DNA from 4 places in the Paenibacillus sp. FSL H7-0357 genome. Region 1 is predicted to be linked to each of the others. Evidence: riboswitches for the same ligand, from Rfam matches in the RefSeq annotation. Region 1 holds a riboswitch; each other region holds the start of a gene.
What was found. A riboswitch is a leader RNA that binds a small molecule or an ion and turns the genes downstream of it on or off. The one in region 1 is predicted to bind thiamine pyrophosphate.

Region 1 (5,011 bases):
CATCCTCGTCAGCATCCTCCTGACACTGAAAGAGCTGTGGAACGGAATCCGCAGCCGCCGCAGAAAAAGATTTTATTCCAAGGATTGATAAGCTGTCGGAAACAATCATGAGTGATTTGCTCTCCGGACGACGTAGTAATGAATAGTATATACGCCGGAGGTTGCCTATGACGTTCAATCCTAATGACAGCCTGGCATGGGCCGGGCGGTTCAAAAACAAAGATAAAAAAGCACTCGCAGAAGCGATTGATTTCTTTGGCCCTGATGTGCAAAGACTGGTCTGGCGTATTCTGTCCGGCACCGGAAGCGCGGAGGATGTTGAGGAATGTGTGAGCGATGTGTTTATGGCGGCATGGAGCGGAATCAGCCGTTATGAGCCCGAGCGCGCCTCCTTCCGCACCTGGCTGTTCCTGCTGGCCAAATACAAAGCGCTGGACCTGAGACGCAAGCTGCTGCGCCGGGGCGGAACCGGAGAAGCAGCTGCCTCCAGAGCTACATGGAATGAGATTTCCGCCGAACAGGAAGTTCTTTCCCGAGAGACGGCCAGTGAATTGATCGGCTGCGTGCAGCAGCTGGGCGAACCGGACCGCAGCCTGTTTCTGCGCAGATATTTCCTTTATGAGAGCCTTGATCAGCTAGCGCAAACCTTCAGTCTCAGTAAAAGGGCAGTCGAAAGCCGCTTATACCGTTGCCGGACGCTGATCAAGCAGGCGCTAGGCCTGTCTGAGAGTCAGGGAAAGGAGGCTCAACATGGCCAAAGACATGAAAATTGAGGAACAGCGCCTGTTCGGGATGATTGATTCTATGAGCTTCAGCGATGCAGAGCTTGCCTTAGGTGTTCTGCCGGAGGTTGACCAAGGTCCGCACCTGGCAGACGAAGAGGAGGCAGCTTCGCTCGCCCGCGTCAAAGCATGTACACTTGCCCGTCTGGAGCCCGAAGCCGCTGTCCACACCTTCCGTTCCCTCGCCTGGAGATCCCGGAGGCGGAATATCTTCGCGGCCGCAGCGGCAGTAATACTCATCGCTGCCGGTATGCTCGCTTTCTCTCCTGAGGTACAGGCCGGGTTAAGAAAGGCGCTGAGTTTCCTTCCTGGCTTCGGCACTGTTGTGGAGAACAGCCCCGGTGACCGGATCTATGTACTGAGCAAACCCTATGACATTGCTGTGGGGGACGGAAGTCTGACCGTAGATGCCGTTCTCCTGCAAGAGCTTGGCGGGAGCATTACGCTTCGCGGCCGGAAAGTCCCTGAAGTCAGCGAGTTTGAGGCAGATATCGGCGGTAACCGCTATACTTTCACCTCTTATATGCGTTCGTCCTCGGAGGGAGAGTGGTACGGCAGCTACAGTTCAACTCAAGCGCTGCAACTGAAGAAGGATAATCTTCTAACCCTGCATCTGGGCGGCACAACCATTGGTCCGTTACAGCTCACCGCTCCGAAGACAGCTGAGGAGCTCGGGGAACTCGGCGCAAGCGATATACAGCAGGATGTGCGGATTACTGCTTTTCCGGTGGACCTTGGCGGCGGGCTTGTCCGTGTCCAGTTATTGCCCACTCTGACGGCGGAATCCGGGCTGACTGTCCATTCTTACGGACTGGAGCCGCTGGTGCCTGGATCAGGTCTCTATATAGAGAACGCGGCAGGAGAAAAGGCGGCACTGGAGCAGCCTGAATCCATGTCCTATCCTTCCGACTTCCGGTTTCATGAGACTGCCGGGGCGGGCACTTGGCCTTATACGGTCTTCATTCCTTATATTGAAGTTTCAGATCGTGACGCCGTATCTGCAGAAGTAGAGATTCCGCTGCCTGATATCGGCCAGGAGAAAATGCTCCACACACGCGCGGAAATCGCGGGCTTTCCGGTAGAGTTCACCCGCATTGAACGTACCGGCGAGACGGCTGCCAGCGTCGATGTGAATGTGAATTTCAATGCCGCAAAACTACGGACGCTGAAGTATTTCCTTATTCGCTATCCGGGGCAGGCGGACAACAGCTCATTCTCTTGGGTGAATACCGACCAGACCTACGGCGTGATGAAAACCCTCCATTTAGAAACAAAACCCGGGGAGGATAAGCTGCGGTTTAAGCTGTCCGAGCCGCATTTTCTGCTCAAAGGGCCGTGGCGCCTGCCGCTGAAGCTTGATAGCTAAGCAGAGTTGCTACTGGACAACTATGGAGCGGGCGTCTATAATACACCGTAAGAACACAGCAATACCTATAACTTCATAGTACCAGGGGTGCTGGAATTGGCCGGCTGAGATTGTATCCCACAAGATACTGACCCTTATACCTGATCTGGATAATGCCAGCGTAGGAATCGTCAATCGCTTACGGCCGTTTATGGCCCAAGCACAACCTTGCGCAAGTAACTGGTGTCCCGATTCTCGGGGCGCCTTTTTTGTATGGGACTATTCAGAATTTGGAAGACTAGGGTTGCTGGAAGGAGAGAAGAAGAGAAATGGGAGTCACAAAAGTATTAAAGCTCAGCCTCACCTGCATGCTGGTCTTTGCCATTGCCGGATGCGGCAATAGCAATGGGAACTCTGGCGGGAATGCAGCAGACACTGCCGGGAACAGCACCACTGCTCCTGAAACCACTGCCGGGGCAGCAACGGACGCTCCGAAGGAGCTGACCAAGGTCAAGGTCGCGCTGGACTGGACGCCGAATACAAATCATACCGGGCTTTATGCGGCAAAAGAGCTGGGCTATTACGAAGAGGAAGGGCTGGATGTTGAAATCGTGCAGCCGGGTGCTGCCGGGTCCGACACGATGGTTACCTCGGGCGAAGCTGCTTTTGGCATCAGTGCCCAAGAGGCGCTGACGCTGGCCCGCCTGCAGAAGGTGCCGCTCGTGTCCATCGCCGCTATCATTCAGCATAATACCTCCGGGTTCGCTGCACCGAAAGACCGCAATATTAAGACACCGAAGGATTTCGAAGGCAAAACCTACGGTGGCTGGGGTTCCCCTGCCGAAGAAGCGGCCATGAAAGCCATTATGGACCCCGAAGGCGGAGATGTGAAAAAGGTGAAGCTGGTGAACATCGGTGAAGCGGACTTCTTCACCGCCGTGAAACGCGACATTGATTTTGCCTGGATCTTCTATGCCTGGACCGGGATTGAAGCGGAGCTGCGCGGAGAACCGCTCGACATGCTCTACCTCAAGGATTATGCACCCCAGCTCGATTACTACACGCCGGTACTGACTACGAGCGAGAAGGAAATTGCCGAACATCCGGAGCTGGTGAAGGCTTTCCTTAAGGCTACCTCGAAAGGTTATCAATACGCCATTGATCAGCCGGAGGAAGCCGCAGCCATTCTTTCCAAAGCTGTTCCCGAGCTGGATCCCAAGCTGGTCCTGGCCAGCCAGAAATGGATCAGCCCGAAATACAAGGATGATGCCGTCCGCTGGGGCGAGCAGAAGAGCGAGGTCTGGCAGGATTACGCCGACTGGATGTATGGCCTGAAGCTGCTCGATCAGCCGCTGGATGTTCCAAGCACATTTACGAATGAGTTTTTGCCAGCTAACTGATTAAGGATGAAGTGATTGAATGTTCGTTTCGCGCTGTACGCAGATTACCCATTTAAACTGAGAGGATTGATATGTTGTGGCCAATACATTGCTAAGCATTCAGGTAATTCCCAAAACTCCGAACAACGAGGATTCGATTCCTTACGTGGACAAAGCCATCGAAGTGATTCAGAAATCCGGTGTGAAACATCAGGTGAACCCGCTGGAGACCACGATGGAGGGCGACATCACCGAGCTGCTTGAGGTTGTGCGCCAGATGCATGAAGCGCTGATTGCAGCAGGCAGTCCGAGCGTCATCTCCCAGATCAAAATTGCCCATAACCCGAATGGAATCAGCATGGACAAGCTGACGGAGAAATACCGGCCGTGAGATCGTATTGGAAACAGATTTGGCCGCCCCTTGTGGCGGTCGTCTTTTTTCTGGGGTTATGGCAAGTTTCGGTATCCCTGTTCCATATCGAGTCATGGATTCTTCCCAGCCCAAGCGATATCGCCCGGGAAACCTCGGGCAATGCTTCCGGCATTTGGGCACATACAGCGGCTACGCTGCGCCTTACCCTGATCGGCTTCCCTATCGGCACAGGCGTGGGTCTTATTGTTGCCCTGCTGCTGCATCTGCTGCCTTGGCTCAAGAGAGCGCTCTACCCGCTGCTCATTCTCAGTCAAAATGTGCCCTCCATTGCGCTCGCGCCGCTGCTGATTATCTGGTTCGGCTTCGGGCTGCTGCCGAAGATTGTGCTGATTACGCTGGTCTGCTTCTTCCCGGTTTCAGTCGCTGCCATGGGCGGCCTGATGCAAAGCGACCGGACCATGCTGAACTATATGAAGATGGCCGGCGCGAACAAATGGCAGATCTTCACCAAGCTGGAGCTTCCGGGCTCCCTGCCCGCCCTGTTCTCGGGACTTAAAATTTCGGCCACCTACGCCGTAATGGGCGCTGTTGTCGCGGAATGGATCGGCGCTGACAAGGGCATCGGCTACTACATGCTGCTGCAAAAATCCGCTTACCGCACAGACCGCGTATTCGTCGCCATTGCCATCATCGTGCTGCTCAGTCTTGTGCTGTTCGCACTTATCGCGCTGCTGGAGAAATGGCTGGTGCGCTGGAAACCGCGCAAAAGTTCCTAGAAAAGGAGGATGGCCGACAATGCCGCATATTACAGATAACCCGCCATCCGGCACTGAAGCAGCCGGCATTCCTGAATCCAGGACCTTACCGCCTGCACTTGAGGTAAAAGGAGTCTCCAAAACCTTCACCCACCGCCGCCGCGAAACCCGCGTGCTGGACAACGTATCCTTAACAGTGCAGCCGCAGGAATTCGTCTCAATTGTCGGACCCTCAGGCTGCGGAAAAAGCACTTTATTCCATATTATCGGGGGCCTGGAGCTGCCGGATGCCGGAACGGTAAGCATGAACGGCAACCTTGTTACAGGGCAGCGCGGAGAGATCAGCTATATGCCGCAGCAGCCCGCGCTGTTCCCTT
Region 2 (5,011 bases), 3.0 Mb from region 1:
TCAGTCTGGCTGCCATTGATTTCAACAAGGCACCTCTGGCCAGCGCTATATTCTCCAAGGTAAAAGACAAAACCTGGTATGCGGAAGCTTTCGTCAACGCCCATTACAACGACGTTGATATTCCTGCAGATATCGATCCTTCCAAGCTAATTACTAAGGAGATGTTCACCAACCTGCTCGTTCAGGGCGTGGAGAAGGTTGGCAATCTGCCACTGATCAATATTGTTCCTGTAGATATCGCTGATGAAGCTGCACTGGAGCCTTCCTACCAAGGCAGCATACAGCGTTCGCTGAAATACAAGATCAACACGCTTGATGCAAATGGCAAGTTTAATCCGAAAAGCGAGCTCACCCGCGCCGAAGCGGCTGTTATGCTGTACAATGCACTGGAATATCTGAATTCAGTCAATGATGCATCCACGCAGAACTAACTACTATTGACTGCATCTCAGGCGCTCCCCCGCGCATCATGAGATGAACTAAATACAAGCAAAGGCAGTCCGGGTCTCCCCCTGGACTGCCTTTACTTGTTCCACGCAGCTTGGATACACTGCGACTCATAAATCATCACCGCTCAGCCGGTTCAGAAACTGCAGGGCCCGCGGATTCTCCGTCTGCTCCAGCACCTGCTGCGGAGTTCCCTGTTCCAGGATCACACCGTTGTCCATCAGGATGATCCGGTCGGCCACATCGGCAGCAAACTTCATCTCATGGGTGACGATCACCATTGTCATGCCTTCAGCTGCAAGCTGCTTGATGACCTTCAGCACCTCGCCCACCAGTTCAGGATCGAGTGCTGAAGTCGGCTCATCGAACAGCAGCACTTCGGGATCGACCGCCATCGCCCGGGCAATGGCCACACGCTGCTGCTGGCCGCCGGACAGCTGATGGGGGTAAGCCTCCACTTTATCACTGAGGCCAACCTTGGCCAGCAGCTCTATCCCCCGCTTCCTGGCTTCCCCCTTGCTGCGTTTCTGTACAGTAACCTGCCCCTCCATTACATTGTCAAGCGCAGTCATATGCGGAAACAGGTTATAGGACTGAAAAACCATCCCTGTTTTTTGACGGAGGGCCATCAGTGTGTTATGCGGAATTTTCCTGTTTTGCGTAAATTCAAGGTTTAATCCCCCCAGCGACAGGCTGCCCTGATCCGGTATTTCCAGCAGATTAAAACAGCGAAGCAGCGTTGTTTTGCCGGAGCCGGAGGGCCCGATAATCACCAGAACCTTGCCATGCTCCATGCTGAGGTCGATACCTTTTAACACCTGTAGCGAACCGAAGGATTTGTGCAGGCCGCGAATTTCAATCAAGTGATTTCCTCCTTATCTCGCCGAATAACGGTCAAACCGCTGTTCCAGGACATTTTGCAGCGCGGACAGCACGGAGCAGAACAGCAGGTAGAATAATGCAGCCTCACTATAGAGCAGCAGCGGTTCGTAGGTGGTCGCCGTGATCTGCTGCGCTGTTTTGAACATCTCTACGTACGTAATGCTTGCCGCCAGGGAGGTATCCTTTACGAGACTGATAAAAGAGTTCGACAAGGGCGGAACCGATACACGCGCCGCTTGAGGCAGAATAATCCGCCGCAGTGCCTGCCCCCGGCTCATTCCGACGGAAAAGGCAGCTTCCCACTGGCCTTTATGTATGGACAGGATGGCTGCCCGGACGATTTCCGAAGAATAGGCTCCAACACTGAGTGTAAAACCGATTACAGCGGCAATAAAAGGATCCAGCACAATCCCTGCCGCCGGAAGTCCATAAAAGATAATAAAGAGCTGTACCAGCAGCGGTGTTCCGCGGATAACCCAGACGTAGAACCGGGCAATCAGCTTCGGGATTCTCCATGAGGAGAGACGGAACAGCGCGGTAAGAACAGCTAGCAGCAATCCAAGCGCAAAGGAAACAAGCGCCAGCGGAAGGGTATAAGCCACCCCCGCTTTAAACAGGGGCAGCAGTGAATCCATGAAAATCCCAATTTTCCGGTCATCCATCGTTCAGACATCCTTTTTGGACACTCGGCTGCAACTTCGCGCCAGCTCCATTTGTTATTTGGACACATCCGCCCCAAAGTACTTCTCCGATATTTTCAGATAGGTTCCATCGCTCTTCATTTCAGCCAGCGCATTGCTGACAGCATTAACCAGCTCTTCGTTTCCTTTGAGGAAAACTGCCGCACTTTGCGACCCCTCGGCCGTTTCATCCACCTGTTTGATCTTTGCATCTGGTTTTTGCTTCTTTAAGTCGAGATAGGACAAGCCGTCATTTACGGTCGCATCAATCCGGCCGGAGGTCAGCAGGTCTATGGCCTGGTTGAAGCCATCCACAGCGACGATCTCCGCACCGTTCTCCCGGGCGATATCGGACAGGTTGCTGGTCAGCGATTGACCTGCCTTCTTCCCTTTAAGATCCGCGAAGGCTGTAATATCCTGGTTATCCTCGCGCACGATCAGCACTCCCTTAGAGACGATATACGGCTCAGAGAAATCATATTTCACCTTGCGTTCATCCGTGATCGAAACCTCGTTGAATATCGTATCAAAACGTTTGGCATCCATGCCGGCAAACAGGCCATCCCATTGGGTTTCTACAAATTCGGGTTCCACCCCCAGCCGTTTCGTAATCTCCTTGGCAATCTCCACATCAAAACCGGTAAGCTTGCCCTCTGCATCATGAAAAGTAAACGGAGCATATGTCCCTTCCGTACCAATACGCAGCTTGCCACTCGCTTTAACAGCTTCCAGTGAGTTCTGCCCGGCCGGAGCCGCTCCTTCTGTGGGCGCGGCAGTAGCCGCAGGCGCTGTATTGTTATTATTGCCGCATGCCCCTGCCGGCAGCAGAGTTAGCAGCAGCAGGATAGTCAGACTAAGCTTCTTCATCACATGAACCCCTTTCAAAATCCCTCTATTTTTCACTGCATGGACACTTGCTTATCTTGCCCAAAAGCACCGCTGCTTCATCAAGTTTTTTGCATCTTCAGTCAGACCTCTACTTATGCCAGCCGAAACGGTACGGCTCCAGCAAAGAAGCGATTCCCGCTGGTATGATCACGCTGTTCATAACCGGACTGCAGCAAAAGTGAGCGACTGCTTCTCTTTACAAACTGCCGGGATATGGTATATTAATTAGCAATTGCAAATTCAATATTGACCTGTTATTTCACTAGGGGAGTCGGCCGACTGAGACGGAGCTTTAAGCTCCGGACCCTTGGAACCTGATCTGGATCATACCAGCGGAGGGAAGTGGAGCAGAATTGTTCAGCGGAGCCGCACTAAGCTAACTGACTGTGACGTTCAGACCCATTTATTTCCTCCGGAAATGAATGGGTCTTTCTTGTGTCTGCTGTTGCCGCCGATCAGGCAAGTAACGTTAAACAAACTACGCCCGCAGGAGGTTTCCACATTCCAATATGCTCACTATAACCAACCTGGCTTATTCGTTTGCAGCGACTAGGAATCCGGTATTCTCCGGTCTTTCAATGACCGTCCGCCAAGGCGAATTCATTTCCGTTGTTGGAGCCAGCGGCTGCGGGAAAAGCACACTGTTCAAAATCATTGCCGGCCTGCTCGAGCCGTCCGGCGGTGAAATAACCGTACATGGACGCTGCTCTCGTTCGACACGCTCGCGGCTTGGACAGATCGCTTATATGCCGCAGCAGGACCTGCTGCTGCCTTGGAGGACCGTGCTGGACAATTGCCTGCTTCCCTGGGAGCTGAAGCAGGACTCTAGCCGGCACGAGGCACTCGCCCGGATCCGCGGAATGCTCGGCCGCTTTGGCCTTTCCGGCAAGGAAAATGCTTATCCGCAGGAGCTGTCCGGCGGGATGCGCCAGCGGGTCGCCCTGCTGCGCACACTAGCTGCTGGCAACGAACTGCTGCTGCTTGACGAACCGTTTGGAGCGCTGGACGCGATCACCAAACGGGAGATGCACCGCTGGCTGCTGGAGCTGTGGGGCGGGCTCGATAAGTCCGTTCTGTTCATCACTCATGATCTTGAAGAAGCGCTGCTGCTCAGCGACCGGATTTATTTGATGACCGGCGGCTCTGGCGGCGGGCTGCAGGAGCTGATCGTCACTTTGCCGAGACCCAGACATTACAAAATGAATTATGAACCGCAGTTTGTTGCCCTGCGGGAGGATTTGGAGTGTAGATTGCATGAGAGCTCTATGGTATAAGAAACAGCTGCGGACTTATGGCCCCTTTCTACTGCTTGTGGTGCTGCTTATTGCGGCATGGGAGATCACAGCACAGCTGAACATGATCCCTTCATTTATTCTCCCGGGGCCAAGTGCAATTTGGACAGCGCTGATTGAAAAGCGGGGGCTGCTGTTCGGAGAGCATTTGCCCGCCACGTTGCAGGAGACACTGATCGGGTTTGCCCTCTCGGTTGTCTGCGGAACACTGCTGGGTACCGGCATGCATATGTTCGCTCCGCTCGCCAAAGCACTTTATCCCATGCTGATTATCAGCCAGACCATTCCGCTGATCGCGCTCTCACCTATTTTTATTATGTGGTTCGGCTATACCCTGTGGGGCAAGGTTGCTGTCGTCTTTCTGACTGCCTTTTTTCCTGTTGTGGTAGCCGTCTATGACGGTCTGCGGCAAAGCGGCAGCCTGTACAGAGACCTTCTCCTGACGCTTGGGGCAAACCGCTGGCAGATATTGCGCAAGACGCAGATTCCGCTGGCGCTGCCCTCCTTTTTCTCCGGACTTAAGCTTTCTATCGTCTACTGTGTGATCGGAGCGACGATCGGGGAATGGCTGGGCGGCAGCCGGGGGCTTGGTTATTTCAGCCGCCGGATGGCCGGCAATCTGCAAAGTGCAGAAATGTTCGCCGCCGTATTGCTGCTGTCCGCTTTGGGTGTAGCCTTGTTTCTCAGTATCGCTGTGCTCGAAAAACTCATTTTGCAGAAAAGAGGATTTTACCGATGACCCATCCTGAGCTGTATCGCAATCATTCCACACATAAGAAATCACACCGACTTATTCCATACTTATTGTTGTTATGCCTGCTT
Region 3 (5,011 bases), 2.1 Mb from region 1:
AAATCTGCAACTCCATTGCTGGATTAGTGCTTTCTCTCTAAAGTATATCGTCTTCCCCGGCAAAAACGACTGACATTTTAGTTTGACCGCGCCCAAGGTGTGGTAAGTAACATAACGTAAAGCAAATGAAGAGATGATCTGCAGGTGCATAAACCAGGCACCCTGAGCCAACCCTAAAACGATGAGTAACCAACAGGTACACAGCGAAAGGAGAATGGATCATGCCAGACAACACGCAAACCAAAAAAACATTACCTCCGCAGGTGCAGGACCGCCAGCCCGGAATTGAAAGTGAAATGAATCCGCTGCCGGAATTCGAGACCTCAGCCTATAAGGCGGCGGGCAAGCTGCTGGGCAAGGCGGCTCTGATTACAGGAGGAGACAGCGGTATTGGCCGGGCGGTTGCCGTTCATTTTGCCAAGGAGGGTGCGGATGTCGTTATTTCCTACCTCAATGAGCATTCCGATGCCGAAGAGACTAAACGCCAGGTGGAGCAAGAGGGGCGGAAGTGCGTTCTGATTGCCGGCGATATCGGCGTGGAGGCGTTCTGCCAGGATCTGATCAATAAGACGGTGGAAGGACTCGGCAAGCTGGATATCCTGATTAATAATGCGGCCGAGCAGCATCCGCAGGAGAAGATTGAGGATATTACCTCTGAGCAGCTGGAGCGGACGTTCCGCACGAATATTTTTTCGATGTTCTATTTGACCAAGGCAGCCATGCCCCACCTGAAAAAAGGGTCCACGATTATCAACACAACTTCGATCACAGCATACCGGGGCAGCCCGCAGCTGCTGGACTATTCGTCCACCAAAGGTGCGATTCTCAGCTTTACCCGTTCGCTGTCGATGAATCTGGCGGACAAAGGCATCCGGGTAAATGCCGTAGCGCCGGGACCGATTTGGACACCGCTTATTCCGTCGACCTTTGACGCGAAGAAAGTCAGTGAATTCGGCGGCACGCAGCCAATGAAACGCCCGGGACAACCGGAGGAACTCGCTCCGGCCTATGTGTATCTGGCTTCCGATGATTCATCTTATGTAAGCGGACAGGTAATGCATGTGAATGGCGGCGAGGTCGTAAACGGCTAAACGCGGTTGCTGATTTCACTGCTATGAATAATTAGAGTCTGGAGCGGACCCTTGGGTTCCGCTCTTTTTGATGCAGGCCTCTTTTAAAGGATGGCTCTTCAAGGAATAATATGTTAGTATATGAAACGTTAAGCGTAATTGAATATGAATTTGTCACTAGGGGTGCCGCAAGGCTGAGACGAACATACCCGTTCGGACCCTTTGAACCTGATCTGGTTTATACCAGCGTAGGGAAGTGGAGAACGAATAACTGCAGCGGGGCTGAATGGCCCGGTATTCCTGTATATATTCCAGACTGCCTCCTTTACGGGGGCGGTCTTTTTTGTGTTTGCCGGTAATGCAAAAGAACAGGAGAAGGTGAACGTGTTGAAAGAGATACATTTGATCTCGGATGGAAGGCAGAATCCGGCGCAGTTTGTTCAGCTGGCTGCGGCTGTGCAATTCATAGTGGATTATATCCATCTCCGGGAAAAGGCAATGTCTGCGCGGGAGCTCATAGCTCTGACGGAGCAGCTGATCATAGCGGGGGTTCCGCCTGCCAAGCTGGTGATCAACGACCGGATAGACGTTGCTCTGGCCGCAGGGGCGGGCGGGGTCCAGTTGGCTTGGCACAGCCTGCCGCCTGCCGTAGCGCGCAGCGTAGCACCGGACCTGCGATTGGGAAGGTCGGTGCATTCCCCGGAGGAGGCGGCTGAATCCGGCCGGCAGGGAGCGGACTTCTGCCTGTTCGGGCATGTGTTTCCCTCGGCCTGCAAGCCGGGGCAGCGGGAACGCGGATTGCAGCAGCTGGCTGAGGCTGTCCGCTGCAGCAGCATTCCGCTGATCGCCATAGGCGGAATTGAGCCGGGCAATGCCGGAAAGGTTCTGGCAACGGGTGCTGCCGGAATTGCCGTAATGTCCGGAATATGCAGTGCAGGAGATCCTGTGGCCGCTGCTACAGCCTACAGATCAGCAGTTCAGGCCGTACCCTAAGCTTGAAGCCATTTAATAATGCTCCTGCACCAGTTAAAGGAGGTGAGCAAGCATGAATTTGATCGTGAATGGAAAAGGCGGGACCTATGAAGAGAGCTGCCGGACTGTAGCTGATCTGCTATGCCGGTCCGAGTGGACCGGGAGACTGGTTATCGTGGAGCTGAACGGTGAGATCGTCGGCAAGGACGTTTACGGAAATACGCTGCTGAGCGAAGGTGACCGCGTAGAGCTGGTCCACTTTGTCGGCGGTGGCTAAAGTGCCAGTGCGTGTTGCCGGATGCAAGAAGCAAGAGGTAAGTGGTATGAGGTAAGTGGCAAGTGGTAGGAAGTAAGACGTAAGACGTAAGACGTAAGAAGCAAGAGTTAAAGGCAAGACGTAAGAGGTAAGACGTAAGAAGCAAGAGTTAAAGGTAAGACGTAAGACATAAGACGTAAGACATAACAGGTAAGATCAAAACTCGGCGTATCAGCAACAGAGGCCGCATTTTAGCGGGCCATTATCTCAGGAGGCGATTTTATGCAAGATCCTTTCGTTATCGGCGGAACCCCTTTATCCAGCAGGCTGTTTATCGGAACCGGGAAATATAGCCGCAATACCCTTATTCCCGAAGTGATTGCACGCTCGGGTTCTCAGGTCATTACGGTGGCTCTGCGCCGGGTTGATCCGGAGAGTGACGACAACATTGTTGCGCATATCCCCTCCCATATGACGCTGCTGCCCAATACCTCCGGCGCGCGCACAGCCGAAGAAGCGGTGCGTATTGCCAGACTGGCCAGGGCGGCAGGACTGGGCAATTGGGTAAAGATCGAGGTCATTAATGATCAGAAATATTTGCTGCCTGATAATATGGAGACAGTTAAAGCCACGGAAATATTGGCTGCAGAGGGTTTCGTTGTACTGCCGTATATGAGTCCCGATCTTTCCGCAGCTATCCGGCTCAAGGCAGCCGGAGCTGCCGCTGTTATGCCGCTGGGTGCGCCCATCGGCTCGAACCGCGGCCTGCAGACCAAGGAGCTGCTGCGGATTCTGATCGCAGAAGTGGATCTTCCGGTGATTGTTGACGCCGGTATTGGCAGACCTTCCGAGGCAGCTGAGGCAATGGAAATGGGCGCATCCGCCGTGCTGCTGAACACGGCAATTGCCACTGCGCGTGATCCGCTTCTGATGGCGGAGGCATTCCGTGAGGCGGTAACCGCAGGGCGCAAGGCTTATCTGGCCGGACTGGGGCCGGTGGAGGAGGCGGCAACGGCCTCGTCGCCGCTGACCGGCTTTCTGTCCTAGTCAATGCAGAGAAGGAAGGGAGGAAGAGCATGAGCTTTTTTGATACGGTGATTCGGTTAGAGCAGCTTCCTTACGAGACTTTATGGAAGCAGTATACTGCGGTGGATGTGAAGCGGGCGCTACGATTGGAACAGCTGGACGAAGACGGGCTGATGGCACTGCTGTCTCCCGCGGCGGAGCCTTACCTGGAGGAAATGGCGCAGAAAGCGCAAAGATTGACACGTACGCACTTCGGGCATGTGATGCAGCTGTTTACGCCGATGTATTTGGCCGATTTTTGCGTGAATCATTGCACTTATTGCAGCTTTAGTTCGATTTATGACTTTCCGCGCAAAAAACTGACACTGGAGGAGGTCAGGCAAGAAGCAGAAACCATCGCCGCCACAGGCCTGCGCCACATTCTGATTTTGACCGGCGAATCCCGGAGTGAAAGTCCGGCCGCTTATGTGAGGGAGTGCGTGAAGGTGCTCCGTGACTATTTTTCTTCAGTCAGCATTGAGGTTAATCCGCTCTCTACGGAAGAATACAATGATCTGAGGGTGGCAGGGGTAGACGGTCTTACCTTGTATCAGGAGGTGTACCATCAGGAGACCTATCGAAAGCTGCATGTGAAGGGTCCGAAGAGAGTCTACCGCAACCGTCTGGATGCGCCCGAACGCGGCTGCCGCGCCGGGTTTCGATCCGTGAATATTGGTGCCCTGCTGGGGATGTATGATTGGCGCCAGGAGGCTCTGGCAACGGCCCTGCATGCGAGATACTTGCAGGACAAGTACCCGGAGTGCGAGATCGGCTTGTCGATTCCCCGTTTTCGCCCTTATCTCGGAGAATTCAATCCGGCAAGTGATGTAACCGACCGTGCGCTGGTGCAGATCATACTGGCTTACCGCCTGTTTCTGCCCCGTGCGGGCATTTCATTGTCCACGCGGGAACCGGCAGCTTTGCGCGATCATCTGGTCCATCTCGGCATCACTAAAATGTCCGCAGGAGTATCCACCGAGGTAGGCGGGCATACCCTTGAAGGCGGAACCCCGCAGTTTGAAATATCGGATGGCCGCAAAGTGCATGAAATTACAGAAATGTTGTATGCCAAGGGGCTGCAGCCGGTATTCAAGGACTGGGATATCCTGACAGAGCCGCTCCATTCACCAAAGATTACACCACACCATCAGGTGGACTCCCTGCGTTAATAAATTCGAAGCGATCAAATTGCTGCATTCAATCTGCCGAATCTGCCCCGGGCTCACTGCTCATGCCAGCGGACAGCTCGTCCAGCGACATTTCAAACCCTGGAGCCATATGGGCCAGGAAATAATCCATCTCCGGCAGTTCCAGTATGCGCAGCTTTGTCGCGGTCTGCTCTTTGGCAGCGGCGAACTCGCGGTTGCCTGCAGCGACCTCCCAGACGCATTTTAGGTAGGCGTCCAGCACATCCGCTGCTTTGACATAGCGCAGCAGCCCGGCATCCTCTGAGCCGGGCGGGCTGTCCTGCGGCTGCAGGAGCGGCGTGTAGACCGCGCTTAGCTCCGGCGGAATCATCGCCGCCAGACGTTCGGCGGCGGCCCGCTCCATGTCGCGGAAGCTGGACAGCAGCCGCGGGTTGTTATGTTTCACCGGCGTAGCGATATCGCCGGTGAATACCTCGGAGGCGTCGTGGAACAGCGCCATC
Region 4 (5,011 bases), 1.4 Mb from region 1:
CTCCGCTGCATTGACGCCTGGCGCAAGCCCTTATGGTGGTTGGTCTGACGCGCAGTTAACGGCATCCGGTAAATTTGTCAGAGAGCAGATAAAGTCAGCAACGCCTCCAAGTGATGGTATCGTTTCTGGTAAAACCTACAAAATGGTTAACGTAGGCAGCGGTAAAGCATTGGACGCAGCTGCTGCAGGCACTGCAAACGGCACAAATGTACAGATCTGGGACGATAACGGAACGGGTGCTCAGCAGTGGACAATCACAGATGTTGGCGGAGGATTGTATAAGGTTATTAACGTCAATAGTAATACAGGTTTGGATGTAGCTGAGATGGGGACTGCCAATGGATCGAATGTGCAATTATGGAGTTATGGCGGCGGTTCCAATCAGAAGTGGAGCATTGTTAAAGTTGGAAGTGCTTATAAATTGATTGCCAGCAACAGTGGGAAAGCTCTGGATGTTGCTGCTGCTGGTACTGCAAATGGAACCAACGTTCAAATTTGGGATGACAATGGTACAAACGCGCAAAAGTGGAATCTGTATCAACTAGACTAGCGGGGGAGGTTTGAAGAAGGCTCCCGGATTGTATTTATCTCTGCTCAATGTTAATCTAACTAATAGAGATGCATACAAAGGAGCGTTAACCTGATCATGTGGATTACTCTGTAAAGATTAACAATGCGAAAGGATGCCTGTAATAGTGATTACACTATTTTATTCGGCATGCTTTTCTTTAATCTTACAGGGTATGCAGGGAAAGGTGTAATTTAAACCCATTCTGCGGATACCTTAGGGTATCCGCTTTTATTGTCGTGGGAAACCGCATCTCTATCGCTCCTAACCTACATATCCTCCTACTAATGATTGGAGGGATTTTATTATGAAACCGAAGTTAGTCTTGATTGAGGGATTACCAGGATTCGGGAAAACAACAACGGCTCAATTAGTTCATGAAATTCTTACGGAAATGAACCTTAAATCTCAGCTGTTTTTAGAAGGGGATTTGGAGCATCCAGCGGATTATGAGGGAGTCGCCTGTCTCGAGAAAAATGAATTCGATGAATTATTGGGTACCCATGAGAAGTTTCGGGATTTGTTGAATAATCGTGTGATTAAACAAGGTAGCCATTCTTTCCTGGAATATCGAAAAATCGCAAATGAATATGGGCCGGATTTTCCAGATGAGTTATTGCAGGCAGTTGCCAAAAATGATGTTTATGAATTGTCGCTAGCTCAAAACAGGAAACTGATAACAGAGCGTTGGAAGGGATTTTCGGCGAATATTTTAAATGGCCCAGACACCTTTGTTTTTGATTGTTGTTTTATACAAAACCCTGTGACCATTGGAATGATTAAATATGGTGCACAGAAGGAAGACGTTATAAATTATGTTCTAGAACTGGCAGCGATTGTGGAGCGGCTGAATCCATTGCTGCTTTACGTAGAGCAGAATGATCTTGATCATTCTTTCAGAAAGGCCGTTAAGGAAAGACCTAAAGAATGGTCGGAGGGATTTATTGAATATTATACTAACCAAGGGTATGGAAAAAAACAGGGTTATACAGGTTTAGAAGGAACCTTGGAGGTACTAAAGGCAAGAAGGGAATTGGAAGAAGAAATATTTAACGGCATAAACATAGCCAAGAAAAAAGTAAATAACTCTTCTTATGACTTAAATGATTATAAGCAAGTTTTGGTGGGGATTTTATCAGAATATTTTAGTTCAGCAAATTAAGTACAAATGACAAGCCGAGTTGATTTCAGGCATTCACTGCTGACTTCACTCGGTTTTTTTTGCTTAAATATTATATATTGACGTGATATATATTGGTCTGATATATTACTGAGTGTAATATGTAGATGTTTTAAATAAGGAGGAGCTATTCTTGAACAGTCAGGATGTTATTTTAGGCTTGCTCATGAAAGAAGCGTTGACTGGCTACGAAATAAAGCAGTTATTGGAGAATGTGTTGTCTAATTTCTATAGCTCTAGTTATGGCACGATTTATCCTACGCTTGCCCGAATGGAGAAGGAAGAATTAATAACCAAGGAAATTGTGCCCCAGAAAGGTAAGCCAAACAAGAATGTTTATAACATAACGGCTAAAGGGCGAGATTGTTTTAACGACTATTTACTAGCGCCACTAGAGGGAGACAGTAGTAAGAAATCCGATTTTATGATGAGGCTTTATTTTGGCCGATTTGTGGGGTATGACAAGGTGATTTTCTGGTTGAAGCAAGTACAAGAGGAATCACAAAAAAAGTTAGATCAGTTATTAGAGCAGTATTCACATTATAAAGATGAAATGCACCCGGCCCAGATCATCTGCATCCAGATTGGGATAGCAGAATATAAAGCTAAACTTACAACTATTGCCGAGGGATTGTTAAGCATGGAGCAGTTAGAGGAAGAGAAGAGCAGCATTTAGCGAATTCAGATACTTTTAGGAGGAATTTTAATGAAAACAATTTTTATCACGGGTGCTTCATCTGGCATTGGGAGAGCTACAGTAAAACATTTTGCTGAAAGAGGATGGAACGTAGTAGCCACGATGCGTGCACCTGAAAAAGAAACTGAATTCATTACATTGGACAATGTGTTGGTGTTGCGGTTAGATGTTGAGAAAACAGATACCATTCAATCTGCATTATCTGAAGCTATTCAGCGGTTTGGTAAAATTGACGTTCTCCTGAACAATGCCGGATATGGGACAATGGGACTTATAGAAGTAGCTACGGATGAGCAGATCCGCAGACAATTTGAAGTGAATGTTTTTGGTCTTATTAGTATGACTAAAGCCATGCTGCCTCATTTTAGATCTAATCAGGAAGGGTTGCTAATCAACATCTCTTCAATGGGAGGGATCGTGACCTTTCCTACGATGTCTCTGTATCACTCCACTAAATTCGCGGTAGAAGGTTTTTCTGAATCCGTATCTTTTGAATTAGCATCACAAAACATCAAAGTAAAGTTGATTGAACCAGGAGCCATTAGCACGGACTTTGGCGGAAGATCGATGGAGTTCTTTTTTAATGATGGCTTAACGGATTATAAATCATTTACTACTGCCTTTCTGGGTAAATTAGGGGAAATGGAAAAAGCTCCAGACTATGCCTCGGCACCAGAACTTGTAGCTGACACTATTTATCAAGCGGCCACAGACGGTACAAGCAAATTCCGTTATGTAGTGGGAGAAGATGCGAAAATGCTCATAAGTATGAAGAAAAATACGGTTGAGGAAGAGTATCTAAGTAATATAGCTCAGCATTTTTCATAAAAGAGGACATGTTTATCCAAAGCTCTATTAAGAACACCGGTTGACAATTGCTGGATTTCTCTGTAACTTAAACATAACTAAATAAGAAACCACTAGGGGAGCCTGAATAGGCTGAGACGGGAAAAATGCATTCCTGGACCCTTGAACCTGATCTGGATCATACCAGCGTAGGAAAGTGGAGTCGGACCTTTATTTCATTGTTGGCGTTAGCCTTATATGGATTTTTGAGCCGCTCCATGTGGAGCGGCTTTTTTGCGCGTTTTCTTATTTACTCAAACCTTAAGGAGGAAATAAGATGCCGAATCAAGAGAAGAAACATGAGGTCGATCTGTGTGCTTTTCCGGGAAGTCACAAGGTGTATGTGGAGGGCTCACGGCCTGATATTCAAGTTCCGATGCGCGAGATTACATTAAGCCGAACCTCGGGTACGGCCGGAGAAGCGGAGAATGCTCCTGTCCGTGTCTATGATACAAGCGGGCCTTATACTAACGATGAAGCCTATAGCGATATCCGCAAGGGGTTAACGCCTCACAGGCTTCAGTGGATCGCGGAGCGGGGAGATGCCGAATCTTACGAAGGAAGAACGGTCAAGCCGGAGGATAACGGGAATCTCACGGAGAAGTCGGCGGCAGAGGTGTTTCCGGGATTGCAGCGTCGGCCCTTGAGAGCCAGAGAAGGCGGCAATGTCAGCCAGCTGCATTATGCGCGCAGAGGCCTGATTACGTCGGAGATGGAATTTATCGCAATCCGGGAAAATGTAACCCCTGAGTTTGTTAGAGAGGAAGTAGCCAGCGGCCGTGCGATCATTCCAGCGAATATTAACCATCCTGAGAGTGAACCGATGATTATCGGGCGGAATTTCCTGGTGAAGATCAATGCCAATATCGGGAATTCGGCGGTGTCCTCTTCCATTGATGAAGAAGTTGAGAAGATGAGATGGGCTACCCGCTGGGGAGCGGATAATATTATGGATCTGTCGACAGGCAAAAATATTCACACCACCCGTGAATGGATTATCCGCAACTCTCCGGTACCTATCGGGACAGTGCCTATCTATCAGGCTTTGGAAAAGGTAAACGGCAAGGCTGAGGATTTAACTTGGGAGGTATACCGGGACACTCTGATCGAGCAGGCGGAGCAAGGAGTGGATTATTTCACCATTCACGCCGGGGTACTGCTGCGTTACATCCCATTAACGGCCAAAAGAATGACGGGCATCGTCTCCAGAGGGGGTTCAATTATGGCGGCCTGGTGCCTGGCCCATCATCAGGAGAACTTTCTCTATACGCATTTCGAGGATATTTGTGAAATCATGAAGGCTTATGATGTGGCGTTCTCTTTGGGTGACGGGCTGCGGCCAGGCTCCATTGCCGATGCTAATGATGAAGCCCAGTTTGCCGAGCTGGAGACATTGGGTGAATTAACCTCGCTTGCCTGGAAGCATGATGTTCAGGTGATGGTGGAAGGTCCGGGCCATGTACCGATGCATCTGATCAAAGAGAATATGGATAAACAGCTTGAGCTTTGCCATGGCGCTCCTTTTTACACACTGGGTCCACTGACTACGGATATTGCACCCGGCTATGATCATATCACCTCGGCTATTGGAGCGGCGATGATCGGCTGGTTCGGAACGGCGATGTTGTGTTATGTTACCCCGAAGGAGCATCTAGGATTGCCTAACAAAAATGATGTGCGGGAAGGCGTCATCACCTATAAAATTGCCGCCCATGCAGCC

Region 2: linked by a shared signal. The riboswitch ahead of H70357_RS14915 (ABC transporter ATP-binding protein) and the one ahead of H70357_RS01945 (ABC transporter substrate-binding protein) in region 1 are both predicted to bind thiamine pyrophosphate.
Region 3: linked by a shared signal. The riboswitch ahead of H70357_RS10780 (thiamine phosphate synthase) and the one ahead of H70357_RS01945 (ABC transporter substrate-binding protein) in region 1 are both predicted to bind thiamine pyrophosphate.
Region 4: linked by a shared signal. The riboswitch ahead of thiC (phosphomethylpyrimidine synthase ThiC) and the one ahead of H70357_RS01945 (ABC transporter substrate-binding protein) in region 1 are both predicted to bind thiamine pyrophosphate.

What each region holds. Positions count from the first base shown of each region.
Region 1 covers NZ_CP009241.1:432,034-437,044, reverse strand. Annotated here, with positions in the region: gene H70357_RS01960 (hypothetical protein) at 1-88, shown strand, start outside; gene H70357_RS01955 (sigma-70 family RNA polymerase sigma factor) at 168-773, shown strand; gene H70357_RS01950 (hypothetical protein) at 751-2,148, shown strand; TPP riboswitch at 2,222-2,332, shown strand; gene H70357_RS01945 (ABC transporter substrate-binding protein) at 2,457-3,527, shown strand; gene H70357_RS01940 (thiamine-binding protein) at 3,604-3,897, shown strand; gene H70357_RS01935 (ABC transporter permease) at 3,894-4,655, shown strand; gene H70357_RS01930 (ABC transporter ATP-binding protein) at 4,675-5,011, shown strand, end outside.
Region 2 covers NZ_CP009241.1:3,449,932-3,454,942, reverse strand. Annotated here, with positions in the region: gene H70357_RS14935 (S-layer homology domain-containing protein) at 1-431, shown strand, start outside; gene H70357_RS14930 (amino acid ABC transporter ATP-binding protein) at 558-1,310, opposite strand; gene H70357_RS14925 (amino acid ABC transporter permease) at 1,323-1,991, opposite strand; gene H70357_RS14920 (amino acid ABC transporter substrate-binding protein) at 2,046-2,876, opposite strand; TPP riboswitch at 3,152-3,255, shown strand; gene H70357_RS14915 (ABC transporter ATP-binding protein) at 3,407-4,171, shown strand; gene H70357_RS14910 (ABC transporter permease) at 4,152-4,928, shown strand; gene H70357_RS14905 (ABC transporter substrate-binding protein) at 4,925-5,011, shown strand, end outside.
Region 3 covers NZ_CP009241.1:2,508,117-2,513,127, forward strand. Annotated here, with positions in the region: gene H70357_RS10775 (SDR family oxidoreductase) at 222-1,091, shown strand; TPP riboswitch at 1,240-1,342, shown strand; gene H70357_RS10780 (thiamine phosphate synthase) at 1,455-2,063, shown strand; gene thiS (sulfur carrier protein ThiS) at 2,116-2,319, shown strand; gene H70357_RS10790 (thiazole synthase) at 2,581-3,345, shown strand; gene thiH (2-iminoacetate synthase ThiH) at 3,375-4,532, shown strand; gene yfbR (5'-deoxynucleotidase) at 4,561-5,011, opposite strand, start outside.
Region 4 covers NZ_CP009241.1:6,762,513-6,767,523, reverse strand. Annotated here, with positions in the region: gene H70357_RS29845 (cellulase family glycosylhydrolase) at 1-550, shown strand, start outside; gene H70357_RS29840 (P-loop NTPase family protein) at 876-1,730, shown strand; gene H70357_RS29835 (PadR family transcriptional regulator) at 1,882-2,424, shown strand; gene H70357_RS29830 (SDR family oxidoreductase) at 2,455-3,273, shown strand; TPP riboswitch at 3,358-3,464, shown strand; gene thiC (phosphomethylpyrimidine synthase ThiC) at 3,569-5,011, shown strand, end outside.